3 regions of the Bradyrhizobium sp. LB11.1 genome follow, and region 2 is predicted to be linked to each of the others. Evidence: predicted binding sites of a transcription regulator. Region 2 holds the regulator's gene; each other region holds the start of a gene.
What was found. Region 2 encodes PhoB, which activates phosphate uptake and scavenging genes when phosphate is short. Its sites were predicted from a motif close to TGTCATNNANCTGTCAT; they were not measured.

Region 1 (4,791 bases), on a different contig from region 2:
ATGCGGTCGCGGTGGTTCGGATCCATGTTGGCCTGGATCTTGAACACGAAGGCGCTCATGCGCGGATCGGTCGCTTCGATCTTGCGCTGGTCGCTGTCTTGCGCACGTGGCTCGGGTGCGAACTTGCCAAGGCCTTCCAGCAGATCGCCGACGCCGAAATTGCGTAGCGCGCTGCCGAAATAGACCGGCGTCAGATGGCCCTCGCGGAACGCTTCGAGCTCGAACGGTTTTGAGGCCTCAGTGACGAGCTCGAGCTCATCCTTGACTGCGGAGACGTCGAGATTGGCATTGAGCTTGGCGAGCTCCGCGATCTCGATCTGTTGCGCAGCGCCCGTCTTGCCGCCGCCGCCTTCGAGCAGGCGTACGCCGCCATTGACGACGTCGTACGTGCCGAGGAAGTCGCGGCCGCGGCCGACCGGCCAGGTCATCGGCGTGGTGTCGAGCGCCAGCGTCTTCTCGATCTCGTCGAGCAGCTCGAAAACGTCGCGGCTCTCGCGATCCATTTTGTTGATGAAGGTGATGATCGGGATATCGCGAAGACGACACACCTCGAACAGCTTTCGCGTCCGCGCCTCGATGCCCTTGGCTGCGTCGATCACCATGACGGCGGAATCGACCGCCGTAAGCGTACGGTAGGTGTCTTCCGAAAAGTCCTCGTGGCCCGGCGTGTCCAGCAGGTTGAACACGAGGCCTTCGAACTCGAAGGTCATGACCGAGGTCACGACCGAGATGCCGCGCTCGCGCTCGATCTTCATCCAGTCCGAACGGGTGTTGCGCCGCTCGCCCTTGGCCTTGACCTGACCGGCCAGATTGATGGCGCCGCCAAACAGCAGGAGCTTTTCGGTCAGCGTAGTCTTGCCGGCGTCCGGGTGCGAGATGATCGCAAATGTGCGCCGCCGCGACACTTCTGCGGCAAGCGGAGAACGGGCCGGCGATTCGGCGGTGGTCGCGATGTCGGACATGGCGGGAGCGTTTGGCAGGGAAAATGGGCCTGATCAAGCCTGATTTGGTGATTGCGGAGCGTTCCGGCCAGTCCCATATCGCTCTTTTGGGAGGGACGGCCCTCCTTTTCGTCAGTCATTACTCGCGGGGACGACCCTGCCTTGAACGGAGGGTCGTCATGGCCTGGAGCATTCTGTTCGTCGCCGGTCTTCTCGAGATCATTTGGGCGATAGGGCTGAAGTATACCGAAGGTTTTACCAGGCTTGTTCCATCCGTCATCACGCTCGCGGCCATGGCCGGCAGCGTCATCCTGCTCGGGCTCGCGCTCAAAACACTGCCCGTCGGAACCGCTTATGCCGTCTGGACCGGCATCGGCGCGGTCGGCACAGCGACGCTGGGCATCTACCTGTTCGGCGAGCCCGCCACCGCGCTCCGCCTCGCCAGCATCGGGCTGATCGTGGCCGGCATTGTCGGGCTGAAGCTCGTTACTTGAAGATCTGGACCGCCCACCAGGAGAGCGCCGCGACGATGGCCGAGGCGGGGATCGTGATCACCCAGGCATAGACGATCGAGCTCGCCACGTTCCAGCGCACCGCCGAGACCCGGCGGGCCGCACCGACGCCGACGATTGCGCCGGTAATGGTGTGGGTGGTCGAGACGGGAACCCCGAGGAAGGTCGCCATGAACAGGGTCGCAGCGCCGCCGGTCTCGGCGCAAAATCCCTGCATCGGCGTCAGCTTGGTGATGCGCAGGCCCATGGTGCGGACGATGCGCCAGCCACCCATCAGCGTCCCCATCGCCATCGCCGCCTGGCACGACAGGACCACCCAAAACGGCACCGAGAATTCGCCGCCGAGATGGCCCTGCGAATAGAGCAGCACGGCGATGATGCCCATCGTCTTTTGGGCGTCATTGCCGCCATGACCGAGCGAATAAAGTGAAGCGGAGGCGAATTGCAGGATGCGGAAGGCGCGATCCACGGCAAAGGGGGTCGAGCGCACCGAGGCCCAGGACACAATCGCGACCAGCATCATCGCGAGCAGGAAGCCGACCAGCGGCGACAACACGATCGCGAGCACGGCTTTGGTCAATCCGCTCCAAACCGCAGCATGGATTCCAGCCTTGGCCATCCCGCCGCCGACGAGGCCGCCGATCAGCGCATGCGAGGACGAGGATGGAATGCCCAGCGCCCAGGTCACGAGGTTCCAGACGATGGCGCCGACAAGCGCCGCGAAGATGACCTGGGCATCGACGATTGCGGGATTGATGATGCCGGTGCCGATGGTCTGGGCGACGTGCAGGCCGAACACCATGAAGGCGACGAAATTGAAGAATGCGGCCCAGATCACCGCAAATTGCGGTCGTAGCACGCGAGTCGAAACGATGGTCGCGATCGAATTGGCGGCATCATGCAGGCCGTTCAGGAAGTCGAACAGCAGCGCGACGGCAATCAATCCGACCAGAACGGGAAAACCCAACGCAGCATCCACGGCGCGGCTCCCGCCCTAAACTTGCTCGATGACGATGCTGTTGATCTCGTTTGCGACATCGTCGAAACGGTCGGCCACCTTTTCGAGGTGATCGTAGATCTCGGCACCGACGATGAAATTCATCGCACTGCCGTCACGGTGCTTGAGGAACAGCTCCTTCAGCCCGATGTCATGGAGATCGTCGACGCGGCCTTCGAGCTTGGTCAGCTCTTCGGTGATCGCGGTCAGCATCGCGACGTTGGGCCCGATCGACTGCATCAACGGCAGTGCACGGCCGACCAGATTGGCGCATTCGATCAGGAGCGCACCGATCTCGCGCATTGGCGGCTCAAAGGTGCGGACCTCGAACAGCATCACCGCTTTGGCCGTCTGCTGCATCTGGTCGATGGCATCGTCCATCGAGGTAATGAGATTCTTGATGTCCCCCCGATCGAACGGCGTGATGAAGGTGCGTCGCACCGCCGTCAGCACCTCACGGGTGATGTTGTCGGCGTCGTTCTCGAACTGGTTGACGCGCTGGCAATAGACCGGCGTCTCTTCGCCGCCCTTGAGTACACCTTGAAGCGCGATCGCGCCCTGGATCACGGTCTGGGCATGGCGGTCGAACAGGTCGAAGAACCGTTCTTCCTTCGGGAGGAAAGCGCGAAACCAACGCATCATGGGGATAGTCTACCGGCTGGAATGGCCCGGCCCGAACGGGCCGTCACGAAACTGTCATAGACCATTTTCATTCCGCGCGCGTGTCATCTCACGCCCGCGGTGCCGCATCATCCACCGCTTTCAGCTATCAATTAATATATAGCTAGATCAACGGCTTAGAGTGATCGCTTGAAATAATGAGCGAATTCACCGACCACGCCACGGCGGAAGGTGAGCACGCAAATCACGAAGATCGAGCCCTGGATCACCGTCACCCATTGGCCGAAGCCCGCCAGATATTGCTGCATGGCGATGATCGCGAAGGCGCCCACCACGGGACCGAAAATGGTGCCGAGACCGCCGACCAGCGTCATCAGCACGACTTCGCCGGACATCGACCAATGCACGTCGGTGAGCGAGGCATTCTGCGCCACGAACACTTTCAGCGATCCGGCGAACCCCGCCAGCGTGCCCGAGAGGACGAATGCCAGGAACTTGTACTGGTCGGTCCGGTAGCCCAGCGAGATCGCGCGCGGCTCATTTTCGCGGATCGACTTCAGAACCTCGCCAAACGGCGAGTTGATGATGCGATAGATCAGCAGGAAGCCCGCGAGGAAGCCAACCATCACGACGTAATAGAGCACGGTCGGCTTGGACAGGTCTAGGACACCGAACATGTGTCCCTGCGGGATGCCCTGGATGCCGTCCTCGCCATGCGTGAACGGCGCCTGGAGGTAGATGAAGTACAGGAGCTGCGACAGCGCCAGTGTGATCATCGAGAAATAGATGCCCTGACGGCGGATCGAGATGTAGCCGGTGATGATCGAGAGGACAAAGGCTCCGGCAACACCGACGAGGATGCCGAGCTCCGGCGGCAGCGCCCACACCTTCAGCGCGTGCGCGCTGCAATAGCCGGCGGTGCCCATGAACATCGCGTGGCCGAACGACAGCAGGCCGCCATAGCCGATCAGAAGATTGAAAGCGCAAGCGAGCAGCGCGAAGCAGAGCGCCTGCATCACGAAGAACGGATAGATGCCACTGAATGGCACTGAGGCGAGCAGCAGCGCCATCACCACGAAGACGATCATCTCGTCACGCATCGCGCGCGGGGTCACCGGCAGCGTGTCGTCCGTCAAGGCTGTCATATCAGGCTGCCCTTCCCGTCAATCCCGTTGGCTTCACCAAGAGCACCAGCACCATCAGCACGAACACGACGGTGTTGGAGGCCTCGGGGTAGAAATATTTGGTCATGCCCTCGATCACGCCCAGCGCGAAACCGGTGATGATGGAGCCCATGATCGATCCCATGCCGCCGATCACCACCACCGCGAACACGACGATGATGAGGTCCGCGCCCATCAGCGGCCGTACCTGGTTGATCGGCGCAGAGAGCACGCCGGCGAGCGCGGCCAGGCCAACGCCCAATCCGTAAGTGAGCGTGATCATGCGCGGTACGTTAATGCCGAAGGCACGCACCAGCGTCGGGTTTTCGGTGGCGGCGCGCAGGTAAGCGCCAAGGCGCGTCTTCTCGATCAGGAACCAGGTCGCGATGCACACCACCAGCGAGAAGATGACCACCCAGGCGCGGTAGACCGGTAAGAACATGAAGCCGAGATTTATGCCGCCCCTGAGCTGATCCGGAATGGCGTACGGCATGCCGGAGGAGCCAAAATAGTTCTGGAACACGCCCTGCACGATCAGCGCGATGCCGAATGTGAGC
Region 2 (4,791 bases):
GGCGTCATGCTGGCCACCGCCCGCGTCGCCGGCGAGACCGCGCCGCTGCTGTTCACCGCACTGTCGAACCAGTTCTTCAGCCTGGGCCTGAACAAGACGATGGCCAACCTGCCGGTGACCATCAACAACTTCGTGCAGAGCCCATATGCCTACTGGAAGCAGTTGGCCTGGAGCGGCGCCCTGCTGATCACTTTGACCGTGCTTGCCCTGAACATTGGCGCGCGCATCCTGAGCGCCGAGAGGACTGCAAAATGAGCGAAATGTCTGTTTCCGTCAGTGCGCCCACCGTTCATCCCGGCTCGCAGCCGCTGCCCGACGCTCCGGCCAAGGTGACGGTTCGCAACCTCAACTTCTATTACGGCGAGCACCACGCGCTGAAGAACATCAATCTGGCGCTCGGCACCAACCGTGTCACGGCCTTCATCGGCCCGTCGGGCTGCGGCAAGTCGACCCTGCTGCGCATCTTCAACCGGATGTACGATCTCTATCCGGGCCAGCGCGTCACCGGTCAGCTGATGCTCGACCAGACCAACATTCTCGACCCCAAGCTCGACCTCAATCTGCTGCGCGCCCGCGTCGGTATGGTGTTCCAGAAGCCGACGCCGTTCCCGATGACGATCTACGAGAACATCGCCTTCGGCATCCGTCTCTATGAGAAGATCTCGAAGTCCGAGATGGACGACCGTGTCGAGAAGGCGCTGCGCGGCGGTGCTCTCTGGAACGAGGTCAAGGACAAGCTCAACGCCTCCGGCCTGTCGCTCTCCGGCGGCCAGCAGCAGCGCCTCTGCATTGCCCGCACCGTCGCGGTGCGGCCCGAGGTGATCCTGTTCGACGAGCCCTGCTCGGCGCTCGACCCGATCTCGACTGCCAAGGTCGAGGAGCTGATCCAGGAGCTGTCCGAGAACTACACGATCGCGATCGTGACCCACAACATGCAGCAGGCGGCGCGCGTTTCCGACAAGACCGCCTTCATGTATCTCGGCGAGCTGATCGAGTTCGACGACACCAGCAAGATCTTTACGTCGCCGACCGACCGGCGCACGCAGGATTACATCACCGGCCGGTTCGGCTGAGGAGACAGGACATGGGTTCTGAACATACCGCAAAAGCCTTCGACACCGACCTCCAGGAACTCACGCGCCTGGTCGCCGAGATGGGCGGCATCGCCGAGCGCATGATCGTCGATTCCGTCGACGCGCTGATCCGCCGCGACGTCGCGCTCGGCCAGCGCGTCGTCACCATCGACGCCGAGCTCGACGCGCTCCAGAAGAAGATCGAGGAGCGCGCCGTGCTTACCATCGCGCGTCGCCAGCCGATGGCGGTCGATCTGCGCGAGATCGTCGGCGCCATGCGCGTTGCGACCGATCTCGAGCGCATCGGCGACCTCGCCAAGAACATGGGCAAGCGCGTCGCGGCGCTGGAGACGGATTTCCATCCGCTCAAGCTGTTCCGTGGCCTCGAGCACATGACCGACCTCGTGCAGCAGCAGGTCAAGTCGGTGCTGGACGCCTATGCCGCGCACGACCTGCCGGCGGCGATGGCGGTGTGGAAGGGCGACGAGGAAGTCGACGCCATCTGCACCTCGCTGTTCCGCGAGCTCCTCACCTACATGATGGAGGATCCGCGCAACATCTCGTTCTGCATCCACCTGATGTTCTGCGCCAAGAACATCGAGCGGATCGGCGACCACGCCACCAACATTGCCGAGACCGTGTTCTACATGATCGAAGGCCAGGCCATCACCGATAAGCGGCCGAAGGGCGACATGACGACCTTCGCCACGACGGTCCCCAATACTTGAATCCTTAAGGAGCGACGACCCCATGGGCGCACGCATTATGGTGGTTGAAGACGAAGAAGCTCTGACCGAGCTTCTCCGCTACAACCTCGAAGGCGACGGCTATGACGTCGAGACGGTGATGCGCGGCGACGACGCCGACACCCGTCTCAAAGAGCACATCCCCGATCTGATCGTGCTCGACTGGATGCTGCCGGGTCTGTCCGGTATCGAACTCTGCCGTCGGCTGCGGACGCGGTCCGACACCAAGCAGCTGCCGATCATCATGCTCACCGCGCGCGGTGAGGAAAGCGAGCGGGTGCGGGGCCTGGCGACCGGTGCCGACGATTACATCGTCAAGCCATTCTCGGTGCCCGAGCTGCTCGCGCGCGTGAAGGGCCTGCTCCGGCGCGCTAGCCCTGAGCGGCTCGCAACCGTCCTGGCTTTCGGCGACATCGAGCTCGATCGCGAAAAGCGCCGCGTGGCGCGTTCGGGCCGACCGATCGATCTCGGCCCGACCGAATATCGCCTGCTGGAGTTTTTCCTGGAGCACCCCGGCCGCGTGTTCTCGCGCGAACAGTTACTCGACAGCGTCTGGGGCCGCGACATCTACATCGACGAGCGCACCGTCGACGTGCATATCGGCCGCCTGCGCAAGCTGCTCAATCTCGGCCGCGAGCAGGACCCGATCCGCACCGTCCGCGGCGCCGGATATGCGCTGGATGATCGGTTTGCCAAGGCGGAGCAGGCGCAAAGTTTGTGAGCTGATGTAGCGAGCTCTCGCTGCACATTCCGATGTCGTCGCGGCCTTCGCCGTGACGACATTGAACTTGTTGTAGGGCCGTCGGCGCGCGACGGCTCCAGCTTAATCGCAATACGAACTCAGCGCGGTCCCGGCTTCACCGGCGCGCGCCGACGATCCGACGCCGGCTGATACGCAACGCGCGAGTGCTGGGCGCAGTAGGGCAGGCCCGAAAGCGCCTTGCCGCCGCAGAAGAAGAAATCCGGGCTCGAGGGATCGCCGACCGGCCAGTGGCAGGTCGCCTCGTTCAATTCGAGCAGCGATAGCCGCTGGCTCATCGGCACCACATTGTCGTAGGTGACCGGCTCGGCCTCGACCTCGACCTCGAAGGCCTGCGCCAGCGCGGTGTTGCCCCGCGCGATCGGCCGGCTCACCCGCATCATGTGCTGCGCGGGACGCGCCTTGCGCGGCCGGGGAGCGGCCGACGACGGGCTCTTGGCGCGGCCGGACAGACCGAGCCTGTGCACCTTGCCGATTACGGCATTGCGGGTGACGTTGCCGAGCTCGGCCGCGATCTGGCTGGCCGAAAGTCCGGCCTCCCAGAGCTTTTTCAACTGCTCGACGCGATCGTCGGACCAGGTCAAAACCGTCATTGCACCCTTTCCTTCGCCGCGGGCCAACCATCCTGGGGCCGCACGGCGAATGCCTAAGCCTTAAAAACCCGTGCCGCCCGAATCCCTTAAGGCTCGCCGGGCGCAATGAGACGCCCGAACGTTAACGCCGGTACATGAGGACTTTTGGGATCAGAACCGCTGCACGAGATGTCGTATCTGACAAGCCAGACGCTACAATATGGCGTGACTCGCGCGCAAGAGTCCGCCGACTCGCTTCCACATGTTCCGTGGCGAAATCCCGCGAAATCGTCACCGCAAGACTACGGATTTAGCGTTTCGCGAGGCTTTCGGGCGGCATTGACACCCGTTTCACCAAGCCTAAGATAGTCATGCGTGCCGCCCTTAAAAGGCGGCACGTTTCGTTTTCCGGGCCGGTGAATGGTGCGTTGCGCAATGCACACCACGCCGTCCGCAACATTCAAGTGACCGTCATGACGAATAGCGCAGCCCCGCATTTGCTCCCCGTTTTCGCCAGATCCGACCTCGGTTTCGAGCGCGGCGAGGGCTGCTGGCTGATCGCGACCAATGGCGATCGCTATCTCGATTTCACCTCGGGCGTGGCGGTGAATGCGCTCGGCCATGCCCACCCCGCGCTGGTCAAGGCGTTGCAGGAGCAGGCGACCAAGCTCTGGCATATGTCGAACCTGTTTCAGAGCCCGGACGGCGAGAAGCTTGCCGCGCGCCTCTGCAACGAGAGCTTTGCGGACTTCGTGTTCTTCTGCAATTCCGGCGCCGAAGCGCTGGAGGGCGTGATCAAGCTGGTCCGCCATCATCACTTCTCCAAGGGGCATCCGGAGCGCTACCGCATCATCACTTTCGAAGGCGCCTTCCATGGCCGCACGCTGGCCACGCTGGCAGCGACGGGATCTGCAAAATATCTCGAAGGGTTTGGTCCGCCGATGGAAGGCTTCGACCAGGTGCCGCATGGCGATATCGAGGCCGTAAAGAAGGCGATCGGTCCGGAGACCGCCGGCATCCTGATCGAGCCGATCCAGGGCGAGGGCGGCGTGCGTTCGGCGACTCCTGCTTTCCTGAGGGCGTTGCGCCAGCTCTGCGATGAGAAGGGCCTGCTGCTCGCGTTCGACGAGGTGCAGACCGGCATGGGGCGCACCGGCGATCTCTTCGCCCATCGCCGCACCGGCGTCACACCCGACGTGATGTCGCTGGCGAAGGCGCTCGGCGGCGGCTTCCCGATCGGCGCGGTGCTGGCGACTGCGGACGCAGCCTCCGGCATGGGGCCCGGCTCGCACGGCTCGACCTTCGGCGGCAATCCGCTGGCGATCTCGGCCGCGAACGCCGTGCTCGACGTCATGCTCAAGCCCGGCTTCTTCGACCACGTGCAGAAGATGTCGCTGCTGCTCAAGCAGAAGCTCGCCTCCGTGATCGACCGTCATGGCGATGTCGTCAGCGAAGTCCGCGGCGAGGGGCTCCTGATTGGCATCAAGGCCGTGGTGCCCTCCGGCGACCTGGTCGCTGCGCTGCGCAACGAAAAATTGCTGACCGTCGGCGCCGGCGACAACGTGGTGCGTTTCCTGCCACCCTTGATCGTCAGCGAAGCCGAGATCGAAGACAGCGTCGGGCGGCTTGAACGTGCCTGC
Region 3 (4,791 bases), on a different contig from region 2:
GTCCTCTCTGCTCCGCGTGCGTTTGACGAGATGCGCGGCTTCGAGCCGCTTGAGCAGCGGCGTCAGCGTTCCCGAGTCGAGAAAGAGCTTTTCGCCGATGTCCTTGAGCGGCACGTCATCGCGCTCCCACAGCACCAGCATCACCAGATATTGCGGATAAGTCAGGCCGAGCCGGTCCAGAAGCGGCTTGTAGACGCGGTTGAAGGCGTGCGCGGCCGAATAGATCGCGAAGCAGATCTGGTTGTCGAGGCGTTGTGGATCGAGGGTCGATAATTTCCGAACCATAGAGAATCTCACGAGATTGATCCGCATTGTGGGACCGCACGGACCTACATTCAATTGCGAACAATTAAATGTGAGGCATTCAAATTTCAATTGTGCGCAATATAATTGTTTGCGATAGAGGTTCGCACCCCAACCCGAAGACCCAAGGGAGACGAAAATGTCCGTGAACGTCCTCTACAAGACCAGTGCAAAAGCCACCGGCGGCCGCGACGGCCATGCCGCGACCCTCGACGGCGCGCTCGACGTCAAGCTCACCACGCCGAAGGAACTCGGTGGCGGCGGCGGCGCCGGCAATAATCCCGAGCAGCTGTTTGCGGCCGGCTATGCCGCCTGCTTCATCGGCGCGATGAAGTTCGTGTCCTCGCAGGGCGGCCCGAAGGTCCCCAACGACGCCTCCGTGACCTCGACTGTCGGCATTGGCCCGCGCGCTGCCGGCGGCTTCGGCCTCGACATCGATCTGGCCGTCTCGCTGCCGGGCCTTGCCCGCGCGGACGCCGAGGCGCTGGTCGAGAAGGCCCACCAGGTGTGTCCGTACTCCAACGCGACCCGCGGCAATGTCGACGTCCGCCTGACGGTCGTCTGATCTGACGGTGGATTGGCTGGCCCGAGATCCCCCTCGGGCCGGCCGCTTCCATTTTGCCATGCTGCGGGATTGCCGCCTGCGCTGCATGACCCTCTACGCAACAAGCCATTGCTGGCTTGGACGAACCTCGCTAGGCCTGTGGTCAATTATCGACACAGGGGAAGCGAAGGCATGACTGAAGCGGCCGGTTCTGGAGCAGCTACGGGCGCAATGAGCGGCCTGCGCGTCATCGATCTCACGCGCGTGCTCGGCGGTCCCTATTGCACCCAGATCCTCGCCGACCATGGCGCCGACGTGATCAAGGTCGAGCCGCCCGCGGGCGACGAGGTGCGCGACTGGGGCCCTCCCTTCCACGAGGAAGACGCGGCCTATTTCATCGGCATCAACCGCAACAAGCGCTCGATCGGCCTCGACCTCGCCTCCGAGGGCGGCCGTGTCGTGCTGCTCAAGATGCTGGAGACGGCCGACGTCCTGATCGAGAATTTCAAGCCGGGCACGCTGGAGAAATGGGGCATCGGCAACGATGTGCTCAGCCAAAAATTCCCCCGCCTCGTGCATTGCCGGATCTGCGGCTTCGGCGCCGACGGCCCGCGCGGCGGCAATCCCGGCTATGACGCCATCATCCAGGCCATGACCGGCATGATCGCGGCGACCGGCTCGCCCGAAAGCGGCCCGATGCGGATCGGCGTGCCGCTGGTCGACATCGGCACCGGCCTTTATGCGGCGATCGGCATCCTGATGGCGCTGTCCGAGCGGCAGCGCTCGGGCAAGGGCCAGTTCCTGGAGACGACGCTGTACGAGACCGGCCTTGCCATCATGCATCCGCACACCGCGAATTATTTCATGCACGGCAAGCCGCCGGGCCTCACCGGCAACGAGCACCCGAACCTCGTGCCTTATGCAATCTTCCCGACCAAGACCGACAACATTTTCATCGGCGTCGGCAATGACGGCACCTTCCGCAAGCTCGCCAAGGAAATCGGCAAGCCCGAGCTCGGCACCGATCCGCGCTTTGCCCGCAACAAGGACCGCATCGCCAATCGCGAAGCGCTGCGCGCCGAGCTTGCCGCGGTGTTCAGCCAGCACGAGGCCGAGCCGCTGTGCAATCGCCTGCTCGCCGCCGGGCTTCCTGCCGGGCCCGTGCAGAAGATCGACCAGGCGCTGACCAACCCGCACACGATCGCCCGCGGCGATGTCATCGAGAAGGACTGGTACAAGGGCGTGGCCTCGCCGATCCGACTTGATCGCAGCAAGCCGAGCCTGCGCCGCTTGCCGCCGAAGTTCAGCCAGCACTCCCAGGAGGTGTTGGGCGAGTTCGGCTACTCGAAGGCGGAAATCGACGCGATGGTCGCCAACGGCGTGGTCTGCGGGCCCGAACGCAAGCGCTAGGGCCCTCGCCTCCGCACCCAAACAAATGCCGCAGTGCGGCGCGGGCACCCATGTGCACCGCGAACGGAGGGGGTGTCCGAGCGCGCCTTCGCCTATTTGACGGCTTCCCTTTTAGCAGCGCTTGCTGCTTTCGTTTCGGCCGCTTACACAGTCATGTGAACGTCATACGGCGCTGCTAGCGCAAGCGATCTTTTTGACGGCCAAGGGAGGTTTACTTGATGGCTCTTCGACATTTTGGGGCAGCTGCCGCTGTTGCAATCGCGGTTGGCATGACGGCTTCGCCGGCGCTGGCCGCGACTGAAATCCAGTGGTGGCACGCGATGACGGGCGCGAACAACGACGTCATCGTCAAGCTCGCAAACGACTTCAATGCATCGCAGAGCGGCTACAAGGTCATCCCGACCTACAAGGGCAATTACGCCGACACGATGAACGCGGGCATCGCGGCATACCGCGCCGGCAACGCACCGCACATCATGCAGGTGTTCGAAGTCGGAACCGCGACCATGATGGCTGCGACCGGCGCCGTGAAGCCCGTCTACAAGCTGATGGCCGAGACCGGCGAGAAGTTCGATCCGAAGGCCTATCTGCCCGCGATCACCGGTTACTACTCGACTTCCAAGGGCGAGATGCTGTCCTTCCCCTTCAATTCGTCGTCCACGGTCATGTGGGTGAACCTCGACGAGCTCAAGAGGGTCGGCGTCGCGATCCCGAAGACGTGGCCCGAAGTCTTCGAGGCCGCCAAGAAGCTCCATGCCAACGGCCATCCGAACTGCGGCTTCTCCAACTCCTGGGTCACCTGGGTCAACCTCGAGCAGCTCTCCGCCTGGCACAACGTACCCCTCGCGACCAAGGCCAACGGCCTCGACGGCTTCGACACCAAGCTGGAATTCAACGGACCGCTCCAGGTCAAGCACCTCGAGAATCTGATCGAGCTGCAGAAGGACAAGACCTACGACTATGCCGGCCGCACCAACACCGGCGAAGGCCGCTTCACCTCGGGTGAGTGCGCGATCTACCTGACCTCGTCGGCCTTCTTCGGCAACGTCAAGGCCCAGGCCAAGTTCGCCTTCAACGCCGTGCCGATGCCGTATTATCCGGACGTCAAGGGCGCGCCGCAGAACTCGATCATCGGCGGCGCCTCGCTCTGGGTCATGGGCGGCAAGTCGGCCGACGAATACAAGGGCGTCGCAAAATTCCTGACGTTCCTCTCGGACACCGATCGTCAGGTCTACATCCATAAGGCCTCGGGCTATCTGCCCATCACCAAGGCGGCCTACGCCAAGGCGAAGGAAGAGGGCTTCTACAAGGATCAGCCCTATCTCGAGACCCCGCTGCTCGAGCTGACCAACAAGGAGCCGACCGAGAATTCGCGCGGTCTGCGCCTTGGCAACATGGTTCAGCTCCGTGACGTCTGGTCAGAAGAGATCGAGCAGGCGCTGGCCGGCAAGAAGACCGCCAAGCAGGCGCTCGACGCCGCCGTCGAACGCGGCAACACGATGCTGCGGCAGTTCGAAAAGACCGCCGTCAAGTGAGGCGATGAGCGGCAGGTCGCCACCCGGCCTGCCGCTCACCTGACATCATGCAAAAGCAGGCCATTTTCCAATCGAAGCTGCTGCCCTACGCGCTGGTTGCCCCGCAACTCGCGATCGTCCTGATTTTCTTCTATTGGCCTGCATTGCAGGCAATCATCCAATCGTTCCTGCTCCAGGACGCTTTCGGACTCTCGATCACCTTCGTCTGGTTCGATAATTATATCGAGCTGTTCAAAGACCCCGCTTATTTCGAGGCGATCGTCCGCACCTTCTTCTTCTCGTTCGCGATCGCGATATCGTCACTGTCCTTCGCGCTGCTGCTCGCCGTGATGGCCGACAAGCCGCTGCGCGGCTCGATGCTCTACCGCACACTCCTGATCTGGCCCTATGCGGTCGCGCCGCCCGTCGTCGGCGTGCTCTGGATCTTCATGCTACATCCCTCGCTCGGCGTGCTCGCGCGTTACCTGCGCGCCGCCGGCATCGACTGGAATCCGCTGCTCGACGGCAATCAGGCCGCAGGGCTGATCATCATGGCCGCCGCGTGGAAGCAGATCTCCTACAATTTTCTGTTCTTCCTCGCGGGTCTGCAAGCCATCCCGAAAAGCGTGTTCGAGGCTGCCGCGATCGACGGCGCGCGCCCGATGCGCAGGTTCTGGACCGTGACCTTCCCGCTGCTGTCGCCGACCATCTTCTTCCTGCTGGTCGTCAACATCGTCTACGCCTTCTTCGACACCTTCGGCATTATCGACACCATGACCCGCGGCGGTCCGGGCACGTCGACGGTGACGCTGGTCTACAAGGTCTATTCCGACGGCCTGCTCGGCGGCAATCTCGGCAGCTCCGCGGCGCAATCGGTGATCCTGATGGTCATGGTCATCGTGCTGACGGGAATCCAGTTCCGCTTCGTCGAACGCAAGGTGACCTACTGATGGTCGAGGAAGAAGGTTTTCGTCGCTACGTCGCTCACGCCATCCTGTGGATCGGAATCGCGATCGTCGC

Region 1: ABIA96_RS09810 (DUF47 domain-containing protein) is a predicted target of PhoB. The motif match lies at 3,134-3,150, and genes of this name have one in related genera.
Region 3: ugpB (sn-glycerol-3-phosphate ABC transporter substrate-binding protein UgpB) is a predicted target of PhoB. The motif match lies at 2,407-2,423, and genes of this name have one in related genera.

What each region holds. Positions count from the first base shown of each region.
Region 1 covers NZ_JBEPTH010000003.1:443,060-447,850, forward strand. The annotation lists gene ABIA96_RS09795 (peptide chain release factor 3) at 1-962, opposite strand, end outside; gene sugE (quaternary ammonium compound efflux SMR transporter SugE) at 1,121-1,435, shown strand; gene ABIA96_RS09805 (inorganic phosphate transporter) at 1,428-2,432, opposite strand; gene ABIA96_RS09810 (DUF47 domain-containing protein) at 2,448-3,092, opposite strand; gene ABIA96_RS09815 (branched-chain amino acid ABC transporter permease) at 3,248-4,216, opposite strand; gene ABIA96_RS09820 (branched-chain amino acid ABC transporter permease) at 4,218-4,791, opposite strand, start outside.
Region 2 covers NZ_JBEPTH010000002.1:504,472-509,262, reverse strand. The annotation lists gene pstA (phosphate ABC transporter permease PstA) at 1-255, shown strand, start outside; gene pstB (phosphate ABC transporter ATP-binding protein PstB) at 252-1,073, shown strand; gene phoU (phosphate signaling complex protein PhoU) at 1,085-1,801, shown strand; gene phoB (phosphate regulon transcriptional regulator PhoB) at 1,824-2,540, shown strand; gene ABIA96_RS06300 (GcrA family cell cycle regulator) at 2,660-3,172, opposite strand; gene ABIA96_RS06295 (aspartate aminotransferase family protein) at 3,625-4,791, shown strand, end outside.
Region 3 covers NZ_JBEPTH010000008.1:318,537-323,327, reverse strand. The annotation lists gene ABIA96_RS22730 (MarR family winged helix-turn-helix transcriptional regulator) at 1-285, opposite strand, end outside; gene ABIA96_RS22725 (organic hydroperoxide resistance protein) at 443-868, shown strand; gene ABIA96_RS22720 (CaiB/BaiF CoA transferase family protein) at 1,040-2,257, shown strand; gene ugpB (sn-glycerol-3-phosphate ABC transporter substrate-binding protein UgpB) at 2,476-3,792, shown strand; gene ugpA (sn-glycerol-3-phosphate ABC transporter permease UgpA) at 3,840-4,721, shown strand; gene ugpE (sn-glycerol-3-phosphate ABC transporter permease UgpE) at 4,721-4,791, shown strand, end outside.